3 regions of the Erwinia sp. HDF1-3R genome follow, and region 2 is predicted to be linked to each of the others. Evidence: predicted binding sites of a transcription regulator. Region 2 holds the regulator's gene; each other region holds the start of a gene.
What was found. The regulator PurR, encoded in region 2, represses purine synthesis genes. The targets are predictions, from matches to a motif close to CANGCAAACGTTTGCNTG.
Positions count from the first base shown of each region.

Region 1: a site for PurR is predicted at 1,238-1,255, ahead of purT (formate-dependent phosphoribosylglycinamide formyltransferase). Genes of this name have one in related genera too.
Region 3: a site for PurR is predicted at 1,310-1,327, ahead of gcvT (glycine cleavage system aminomethyltransferase GcvT). Genes of this name have one in related genera too.

Region 1 is NZ_CP155071.1:2,732,005-2,735,602, reverse strand. Features, by position in the region: gene purT (formate-dependent phosphoribosylglycinamide formyltransferase) at 19-1,197, opposite strand; gene AAGR22_RS12530 (YebG family protein) at 1,336-1,761, shown strand; gene AAGR22_RS12525 (sugar phosphate isomerase/epimerase family protein) at 1,896-2,723, opposite strand; gene AAGR22_RS12520 (prolyl oligopeptidase family serine peptidase) at 2,944-3,598, shown strand, end outside.
Region 2 is NZ_CP155071.1:2,175,768-2,179,365, reverse strand. Features, by position in the region: gene AAGR22_RS10045 (hypothetical protein) at 1-340, shown strand, start outside; gene AAGR22_RS10040 (YnhF family membrane protein) at 534-623, opposite strand; gene purR (HTH-type transcriptional repressor PurR) at 908-1,933, shown strand; gene punR (DNA-binding transcriptional activator PunR) at 1,951-2,868, opposite strand; gene punC (purine nucleoside transporter PunC) at 2,982-3,598, shown strand, end outside.
Region 3 is NZ_CP155071.1:4,020,132-4,023,729, forward strand. Features, by position in the region: gene gcvH (glycine cleavage system protein GcvH) at 1-122, opposite strand, end outside; gene gcvT (glycine cleavage system aminomethyltransferase GcvT) at 159-1,253, opposite strand; gene AAGR22_RS18195 (hypothetical protein) at 1,667-2,959, shown strand; gene ubiI (FAD-dependent 2-octaprenylphenol hydroxylase) at 2,956-3,598, opposite strand, start outside.

The DNA of each region.
Region 1 (3,598 bases), 560 kb from region 2:
CGGAATCTGTTCGATGTATCAGCCGCTAACCTTAATGCCTGCCGCACAGGCGACAGCGCGCTGAACGGCATCGTCGCAATCCTGACCCGTCGCCAGCGCGACGCCCAGCCTGCGCTTACCCTGAATCTCAGGCTTACCGAACAGGCGGATCTGCAAACCGGCCCCCAGTACCGCGCCGAGATTTGCAAACCGCACATTATCGCTCTCCAGCTCGGGAAGGATCACCGCAGAGGCCGCGCAGCCATACTGGCGGATCCCGCCAATCGGCAGGCCGAGGAAGGCGCGAACGTGCAGGGCAAATTCGGAGAGATCCTGAGAAATCAACGTCACCATGCCGGTATCGTGTGGCCGCGGTGACACTTCGCTGAATACCACCTCATCGCCGCACACAAACAGCTCCACGCCAAACAGGCCGTGGCCGCCAAGGGCGCTAACCACTTTTTCGGCTATCTGCTGCGCGCGCTGCAAGGCCAGATCGCTCATCTGCTGCGGCTGCCAGGACTCACGGTAGTCGCCGTCTTCCTGACGGTGGCCAATGGGGGCGCAAAAATGGATGCCGTCAACCGCGCTCACGGTCAAAAGGGTGATTTCAAAATCGAACTTAACCACGCCCTCCACGATGACGCGTCCGGCACCCGCCCGTCCACCCTGTTGAGCATACTGCCAGGCAGCGCTCAATTGTGAGGCATCGCGGATAAAACTCTGACCTTTACCCGATGAGCTCATTACCGGCTTAATGATGCACGGGAAGCCAATTTCATCGGCGGCCTGCAAAAAAGCGGCTTCACTGTCGGCAAAACGATAGGAAGAGGTGGGTAAGCTGAGCTCTTCCGCAGCCAGGCGACGAATACCTTCACGATTCATCGTCAGACGCGCCGCGCGGGCGGTTGGCACCACATGCTGACCCTGTTTCTCCAGCTCAACCAGCATATCCGTGGCGATGGCTTCAATTTCCGGCACGATATAGTCAGGGCGCTCCAGCGCAACGAGTGATTTTAGCGCCTCGCCGTCCAGCATATTGATCACATGGCTACGATGGGCCACGTGCATTGCGGGCGCATCGGCATAGCGATCGACGGCAATCACCTCGACGCCAAGACGCTGGCATTCCAGCGCGACTTCCTTACCCAGTTCACCTGATCCTAACAGCATTACGCGGGTTGCGGCAGGGCGCAGCGCGGTTCCGAGAGTGGTCATAGTTGCTACCTGATTGGAGGAAAAAAACGCGCGCAGTATAAACGAAAACGTTTGCGTATTCATCTGCTTTTCCGGGCTTGAGCTAAAAAAAGCCTGCTGCTATACTGTATAAAAATACAGTTAAATGAGGTGAGCGGAATGGCTGTTGAGATAAAATACGTTGTCGTTAGAAAAGGTGAGGAAAAGATGACATTCGCCAGTAAAAAAGACGCGGACGCCTACGATAAAATGCTTGATATGGCTGAAGTCTTCAGCGACTGGCTGAGTGAAGGGCCGGTGGCGCTTGATGAGCAGCAGCGTGAAGCCTTTGGCCTGTTCCTGGCAGAGAACAAGGATGCCGTACAGCATATTGTGAAGACCAGCAAAATGCCGGAAGGGGCAAAAGCAGAGGCGAATCACGCTTCTGCCCGCGCAGAGGCTGATAGCGCTGACCCTGTTGAAGTGAGTGAGCAGCAGCCTACAGACGTGCAGGCATCCGCGGATGAATTGGATGAAGAAACCGCTGAGGGTGCATCCGCTAACGCGAGCAAACGTAAGTCTGCCCGTACGCCAAAAGCGGCATAACGGTCAGTCGCCCCAGCGGCAGGCCGGGGCGAATAATCATACGAGGTCGTGCGGCGAACCAACCGGCATAGGAAGGGGTTTGCAGCCGTTATGCTACCCTAAGCGGTTACGCGACCCGCCGGGCTGAGCGGGTTTTACTGGCCCCGCTGGGCAATACAGCGTTTCAGGGCGTGCATCGCCTCTTTCGCAACTTCATCAGGAGCCTGCTGGTGGTAGCTGTCGTTAAAGACCTCCAGTCCAAGCGGGCCTGCATAACCCTGAGTTTCCAGGTAGTCCAGCAGCGTGTAGAGCGGGAAATTTCCCTGGCCAGGCAGCAGTCGGCTGTGGCGGGCGGTATCTATCAGCTGGTCCTGCCCGGGTAGGGTGCTAAGATCTGAAAGCTGGACGAGGAAAATCTTTTCCATCGGGATCCCCGCAAGATCGGCAATGGTACGGTTGCGGGCAAAGATATGAAACGCATCGACGACCAGCCCGAGGTTGGGCGCATTGATTCGCTGCACCATCTGCCATGCCTGAACGGTGGTATTGATATGCGTGCTCCACGCCATCGCTTCAAACGCCACGCGCAGCCCACGTTTATCTGCCTCCTTCACCAGCCAGCGCAGGTCATCTTCTTCCCGATGGGCCACGCAGGCATGATGCGTAGATGCCGGGGTGAGTAGCGTGGTTGCGCCCAGGCTTACGGCCGTATCCAGCATCTTAAGGGCCAGCTTACGCTTATCTTCACGCTCGCCATCCGGCGCACCGTCAAAATCCAGCAGCACCTGGTAATCCGTCAGAGAAAGTTTTTGTTCCCGGGTAAACGTCCCTACGTCCTGTGCATTGCCTTTCGCGTTTTCCACGTCCTGACGCCAAAGCTCAACCTGCTGAAAGCCAGCTTTAGACGCAGCAATCAGCTTCTCTTCAGGCGTGCCACCCAGCAAAACGGTGTTGATAAACAGTGGGTTATTACTAAAGCGCATATCTGCTCCCTTTTAAAAATGTGCAGTAAAATCTGCGGGCCGTCGTCAGGCCTCACATCTGCCTGATATCGCCCTGGCGAGGGTCTGAGGTTGCTGGCAGAGTAATGAGTATAGTCATCGCTTCAGAACGTGCTTCAGATCACACTTTATCGTTACCTGGCATTCATCGCAGCAACATGCCACCCTTAGTGCATATGTTTTAGTGAGCGGGACAGATGTGATGAAAACACCACCGATAGCCAGAAAAAAACCTTTCGAGATGACGCTGCATGGCGATACGCGAACAGATAATTATTACTGGCTGCGCGATGACCAGCGTGACGATCCCGACGTGCTGGACTATCTTCATGCCGAAAATGATTACGGCAGGGCGGTGATGCAGTCGCAGCAGGCGCTTCAGGACCGGCTGTTAAAAGAAATTGTCGATCGCATTCCACAGCGCGATCGCTCGGTGCCCTATATCAAAAACGGCTACCGCTACCAGCGCCGCTATGAAGAGGGGAATGAGTACGCTATCTATACCCGCCAGCCTGAAAATACTGATGCGCCCGACGTATGGCAGACGTTGATAGACGGTAACCACCGCGCCGCACGCAGTGAATTTTACACGCTGGGCGGGCTGGGTATTTCTCCGGACAACACCATTATGGCGCTGGCTGAAGACTTTCTTTCCCGCCGCCAGTACGGCATTCGCTTCTGCAATCTGGAAACGGGGCACTGGTACGATGAAGTGCTGGAAAATGTGTCATCAAGCTTTGTCTGGGCCAACGACAGCACGACGCTTTACTATGTCCTGAAGGACAAGCAAACCCTGCTGCCCTGGCAGGTATGGCGACACAGGCTGGGCACCCCGCAGCAGGAAGATGAGCTGGTGT
Region 2 (3,598 bases):
AAATGAATATATCTATAGCTATCGATTGAACCTAACCAGTGATTATGAAACTGTTACTGACTGGTATGTTTTCCTGGATATACCTGGAAACGGTGTTGTATATCCGGCATGGCTTGATACTGTGAGTAGCTGGGTTAAACTCAGCGACTACCAGACCCCGGTCAACAACACCACATTTGTAAGCATTGGCGATGCCAGCCACGCTATTCTGCCAGACACAAGCGTTACTCTTGATATCCAAATATTGTATCCTGATGAATCTGAGAAATACGAAACGCTGGGTAATATCGGGCTTAATGGTAAATTTTTCGGACAAAAATCAGCGCGATTCGAGAAATAAACAATGCCTGACGTAAGCTGGTTTTATTTTAGGTTAGTCAATACTAGAAAGTGGATCAGCACATTCTTTTATCTCTTATCTCGCAGAAATAGCAAAGCGCCTGTCGGTTTCTGAGGAGTGTCCCATCGACGCGGTAGCGGCACGATATCGCTAAAGTAAAAAACAGGCCGATCTGACGATCGGCCTGTTTTTTTTAGTGCATGACGGCGGTAAAGCTGAAAATAATAATCATTAACAGCGCACTACCGGTGGTCAGCAGAGACAATTTCAGATCGGTGTCCACAGAAACTCCTTTATACCCTTACAGTTTGTGTCGCCATCAATTTTCCCACACCCGGCGGTAAAAATCTCGTTTTCTCTGCTCAGCCTTGTTAGAATTCCATTTCGTTGCGCAACGGGTTGCGTTCGCGGTCTGCAACCGACGCAACAGGCCTGGCTGACTGCCCCCTTTTCCTTACTGACGCCACCGAATATTCATAAAAAACGGCGACGGATTTTGCCGTTTCAGGCAATCGTTTAACAATATACTTATCAGCATGTTGCGGTAAGTGCAGGAGTAGTAATTTCATGGCAACAATCAAAGATGTGGCTAAACGCGCCGGGGTGTCGACCACCACGGTGTCCCACGTCATTAATAAAACGCGCTTTGTGGCCGAAGCCACGCGGGAAGCAGTATGGACTGCCATCCGCGAACTGCATTATTCGCCAAGTGCCGTCGCCCGCAGTCTCAAGGTTAATCACACCCGGACCATCGGCCTGCTGGCAACGTCCAGCGAGGCGCCCTACTTTGCCGAGATTATTGAAGCCGTGGAGAACAGCTGCTTTGCCAGCGGTTACACCCTGATTCTGGGCAATGCGCACAACGATCTGGTCAAACAGCAGGCGTATCTGTCAATGATGGCGCAAAAGCGCGTCGATGGCCTGCTGGTGATGTGCTCCGAGTATCCTGATGAACTGATCCAGATGCTTGAAGATAACCGAAATATTCCTATGGTCGTCATGGACTGGAGCGAGTCACGCGGTGATTTTACGGATACGGTGCTGGATAACGCCTTTGAGGGGGGTTATCTGGCAGGCCGCTATCTGATTGAGCGCGGCCATCGCGATATTGGCGTCATTCCCGGTCAGCTGGAACGTAACACCGGCGGTGGCCGTCATGCCGGTTTTCTAAAGGCGCTATCCGAAGCGGGGATCACCCTGCGCGATGAGTGGCGGGTACAGGGTGATTTCGAACCCGAATCTGGCTATCGTGCCATGCAGCAAATTTTATCCCAGAAGCAGCGTCCTACCGCCGTATTCTGCGGCGGCGATATTATGGCGATGGGGGCGATTTGTGCCGCTGATGAGATGGGTCTGCGCGTACCCCAGGATATCTCGGTCATCGGCTATGATAACGTGCGCAACGCGCGCTACTTCACCCCTGCCCTGACCACCGTTCACCAGCCAAAAGAGAGGCTGGGCGAAACGGCCTTTGAAATGCTGCTGGATCGTATTACCAGCAAGCGTGAGGAGCCACAGACGATTGAAGTTCATCCCAGCCTGATCGAGCGTCGTTCAGTGGCGGATGGTCCCTTTGTAGACTATCGCCGCTAACGCCATTAGCCGCCTGCTCACTCCTCTGCCCCCTCGTTCAGCCACTCATTATTGAGCGTCCCGGTGTCGCCAAGATAGTCGAGCAGCCAGCCCAGCGCGGGGCTGGCCTGCTGCTGCGACCAGCTGACGCAGCAGGGGCTGTCGGGAAATGTCGCGGTGAGCACAAGTTCCGTCAGTGCGCCGCTGCTCAGCAGCGGACGGGCAAAATGTCCTGGCACCATTCCGACGCAAAGCCCGGCCAGCAGGCAGTCCGCAGCGCTTTCCCAATCGGGCACCACCAGCCGACGCTGATTATCCAGCGTCCAGGTAGTGCGTTTGGGCAGCGCGCGGGACGTGTCTTCCAGCGTCAGAGAGGGCCATTCGCGGATGGCTTCCTCGCTGACCGGTCCTGAGATTTCTGTCAAAGGATGGCGGGCGCTAACCACACAGCGCCAGTTCAGCGCGCCCATATTGCGAAAGGCAAAGCGCCCGCCAACGGGTATTGCCTGAGTTGCGCCAATCGCCACATCTACCCGGCCATCCGCCAGCGCATCCCACACGCCATTAAACACCTCCGGGGAAAGGTGTAATTCCATATCCGGGAAATGACGGTAGAAATCGACAACCAGCTGCCGGGTGCGCTGGGGTTTCACTATCCTGTCTACGGCGATATTTAGCTGCCCGCGCCAGCCGTTTGCTACCTGCTGGCACTGACGCCGGGTGGCAAGCATTTTTTTGATTACGCTCCGCCCCTCCTGAATGAAGTAGCGTCCCGCCTCGGTCAGTTCGACATCGCGATGACGGCGTGTAAACAGCGGAACGGCCAGCCACTCTTCCAGCTGACGTACGGTATAGCTGATAGCGGAGGGGACCCGGTGCAGCTCAGCAGCAGCGGCGGTAAAGCTGCCATTTCGGGCAACGGCATCAATCACTTCGAGGGAATGTTCTGACCACATTTTCTGCCTGCAAATTTTTTGAACGCAATGGACAAATATTAGCGTTTCACAACGACTCTGACACGCACTTACACTCTGCGCCGTTATATTCTTCTGAAATTAAGAGCAAAAAAATGCCTGCAAAACTTTTTACCCTTTACCTGGCGCTGCTTAGCGTCATCGGCTTTCTGGCCACCGATATGTATCTGCCTGCCTTTACGCTGATGCAGCAGGATCTGCAAACCGACGCGGGAGCTATCGGTGCCAGCCTGAGTCTCTTTCTGGCGGGCTTTGCCTGTGCGCAGCTGATATGGGGCCCTCTCTCCGATCGAATCGGCCGTCGTCCGGTGCTGCTAATGGGTCTGAGCCTGTTTGCCATCAGCTGTGCCGGAATGTGGTGGGTGCACAATGCCACCCTTCTGCTGGTGCTGCGCTTTGTGCAGGCCATTGGCATCTGCGCGGCCGCCGTAACCTGGCAGGCGCTGGTGATTGACCGCTATTCCGCCACCCAGGCCAGCAAGGTTTTTGCCACAATCATGCCGCTGGTAGCACTCTCTCCGGCACTGGCTCCCCTGCTAGGCGCCTGGCTGCTCAACCATTTCGGCTGGCGCGCAATTTTTATTGCCCTGATGGTCATTACGCTACTACTGCTGGTTTGCACGCTCTTTTTGACAGCAACACCACGCGTTATGCCAAAAAAAGGCGATAAGAAGACGGGTTTTCTAACCCTGCTGAAATCTCCTGTTTACAG
Region 3 (3,598 bases), 1.8 Mb from region 2:
ACCATATCGCCCAGCAGTTCCTGAGCATGTTCGGTAATGCCCACGGTAAAGGTGCCGTCGGCTTCTTTACGCACCCATTCGTGGCTGTCGCGGTATTTCAGTTCATTTGGCACATTGCTCATCGCGCTGCTCTCCTGCAATCTGGAAGTGATCGGATATTATGCAACCGGCTTACCGGCGCGAACAAAAACGGGTTTGGTCACCTTAACCGGCATTTCACGGCTGCGGATCTGAACGATCGCTCGCTCGCCGATCCCGGTCGGAACGCGCGCGAGGGCAATGCTGCACCCCAGCGTTGGCGAGAACGACCCGCTGGTAATGACGCCCTCTTTGAGGTTACCGGCCTCGTCGGTAAAGTGAACCGGCTGGCCATTACGCAGCACGCCTTTCTCTGTCATCACCAGCCCGACAAGCTGTTCTGTGCCTCTTTCACGCTGGGCCTCAAGCGCCTCGCGGCCAATAAAATCCCGTTCGCCTGGCTGCCAAGCCAGGGTCCAGCCCATATTAGCGGCCAGCGGTGAGACGCCTTCATCCATCTCCTGTCCATAGAGGTTCATGCCCGCCTCCAGACGCAGCGTGTCACGCGCGCCCAGCCCGGCGGGCTTCACGCCAGCCTCCAGCAGCCCCTGCCAGAATGCAGCCGCCTGCGCGTCAGGCAGGGCAATTTCGTAGCCCGCCTCACCGGTATAGCCGGTGGTGGCAATAAAGAGATCGTCCGCCTGCACGGCAAAAAAGGGTTTCATCCCCGCCACGGCCTGACGTTGGGCATCAGTGAAAAGCGTCTGCGCTTTGCGCTGTGCTTCCGGTCCCTGTACGGCAATCAGAGAGAGATCGTCACGCACCGTTAGCGCTATGCCGTAAGGCTTCGCGTGTTCGGTTATCCAGGCGAGATCTTTTTCACGCGTGGCAGAGTTCACCACCAGCCGGAAGGCATCCTCCGTTATAAAGTAAACAATCAGATCGTCTATCACGCCACCGGAGGCGTTCAGCATGGCGCTGTAGAGTGCCTTGCCCGGCTGAGTCAGCTTAGCGACATCATTGGCCAGCAGATAGCGGAGGAATTCCCGACAGCGCGCCCCGCACAGATCGACGATGGTCATGTGCGAGACATCAAACATCCCCGCATCGGTTCGCACCGCGTGGTGCTCTTCAAGTTGAGAGCCGTAATGCAGCGGCATCATCCAGCCGTGAAAGTCGACCATTCGCGCACCACAGGCCTGATGCTGTTCAAACAAGGGAGTGTGCTGGGTCATAGTTTTCCTGTGCAGATGCAAGTTTTCAGGCGTCTGATCCGGGCGGATTAAGGCCGGACGCAAACGATAACCTGGCTTTGACGTTACCACCGAACCGCGCCATTAACCATAAGTAAAATGAGGTCGAATGGGTTTAACGTTCTCTCAGAGCCGGAAGGATTTTCCAGAACTTCTGACCAGAAAACTGCGCGAATGCGCACATAAACCGCAATTCATCGGTTTACAGGCAGGTTGAAAACAGGTTTTTTGCCCGATTGGGATGAATTCATGCTCCTTCTTAAACCCCATAACATTAAAAAAAGTAATGCGAACAGAGCGGTAAAATTAGTTTATTTCAAATGAAGCGGCGGCACGGGAACATTCGACCCCGATGTGACACTTAATCGGATGCATACTTCTCAGGGCCGCCAGACATGGGCATTAAATCACTCCCTTCTACGGTTAATACGCTCGCGCTCCATCAGGCCGTTGAACAACAGGATGTCGCTCAGATTGAGCGACTCAGGCAGGAGGGCCACCGGCCAAACCAGCTGGATAACGCGCGGCAGTCTCCTGTCGATCTGCTGGCAAGAAGACGATCCATCGATCAGCAACTGCGCGAACATCTGCACGGCGCGCTGCTGTTGTCAATGAATCCTGGGGCACCGCAAGGGTATACCAAACCCGAAGCGCTGCACGGGTCTCCGTGGGGTTTTGAGATCCTCGCCTCCGGCGAGCTGAAGGCTGGCATCAATGATGCCAAAGGCGGGACGCAATCACTCGAAGGCCGCATCTTCTTCTCAGATCGTACGCCTGAGCAGCCTTCAGACAGCGTGACCCGGAAAGACTTCCGCAGTAAAGCCCGTGTCTATGCCCGGGGCGAGGGAATGCAGAGCAGTAATGCTGCTTCTCGTGCCTTTCAGCATCGAATGACGCAGGCCATCGATCGGCATCTGACCAGTGGGCTACCGCTCACCAGCAGCGGTAATTCCCTCAGGCTACCGGTAAATGACGGAGAAACGGTGGACGAGGCGGTTGCCCGGTGGTTGCAAAGTCTTCTGAACGTCTCGCGTAACAGTAAGCTGGCCGCCTTCCGCACTACGCCATTTGAAAACAGCGCCAGCCTGCTGAAATTTCCTGAATCCATTACGCTTCATTCACCGAACAGCAGCCCACAGTCATATAGCGGCGAAGCACTGAGGTCCCTGCTGATGGAGGCAGGCAACAGGCTGAGGAGCCAGCTGGAGCAGGGTAAAACGCCGCTATTAGCGCTGATCAATAAGGGGAACGTTGTGCCGATGGTGTTCGGCTTCGGCAAAATTGAGGGGCTTGAGACGCACGCCATCAGCGGCACGCTGAGTAAAAACATCAAAAACTACAGCTACCAGAATGAAAATCATCCGCTCAGCGGATCCGCTAAAGGGGGGAAATTAAAAGAGATCGAGCTGCGCAGTCTGGAAGACTTGGCAACGCTGAGTCTGGCTTCTCTGGCAAAAGGTGTCCCTCTACCCGGCCAGACGTTGATCAGGATTAATCCCGCCGCCCGGGATAAAGCTGCACAAAACACCCGGGCGCGCTATCTCGATGCACAACAGCTGAGCAGATTTCAGCACAGGCTTACGGCGCTGCTTAAGGATGAGGGTATCAGGATAGAAAACGCAACGCTGCCCGAGCTACAGCAGATCAATGAAGCAGTACGCGGCAACGATCTTGCCGCGTGGATTTAGCGCAGCCACTCCGGCAGATCGTTAAGCCCCATTGCCTGCTTCAGCAAACGGGGTTTTACGCCGGGCAGGTTATCCGCCAGGCTTAACCCGATATCACGCAGCAGCTTCTTCGCCGGATTATTGCCGTCAAAAAGTTCGCGAAACCCCTGCATGCCGGCAAGCATCATCGCCGCGCTGTGTTTGCGACTGCGCTCGTAGCGGCGCAAATAGAGGTGCTGTCCGATATCTTTCCCCTGCTGATGCAGACGCTTAATTTCCCCGATAAGCTCCGCCGCATCCATAAAGCCGAGATTGACGCCCTGCCCGGCCAGCGGATGAATGGTATGGGCCGCATCGCCGACCAGCGCCAGGCGGTGTGCCGCGAAATTACGCGCGTAGCGCCCCATCAGCGGATAGGTTTTGCGCTCACTCTCTACCGTGCACAGGCCCAGCCGCAGATCAAAGGCGACCGAAAGCTGCTGATTGAACACGGCTTCCGGCATGGATTGCAGACGGGTGGCCTCCTGCGGACTGACCGACCAGACAATCGAACAGAGGGTGGGGTCGCTGAGCGGCAGAAAGGCCAGAATACCTTCGCCGTGAAACACCTGTCGGGCAACGCTGCCATGCGGCTGTTCGGTACGGATATGGGCCACCAGC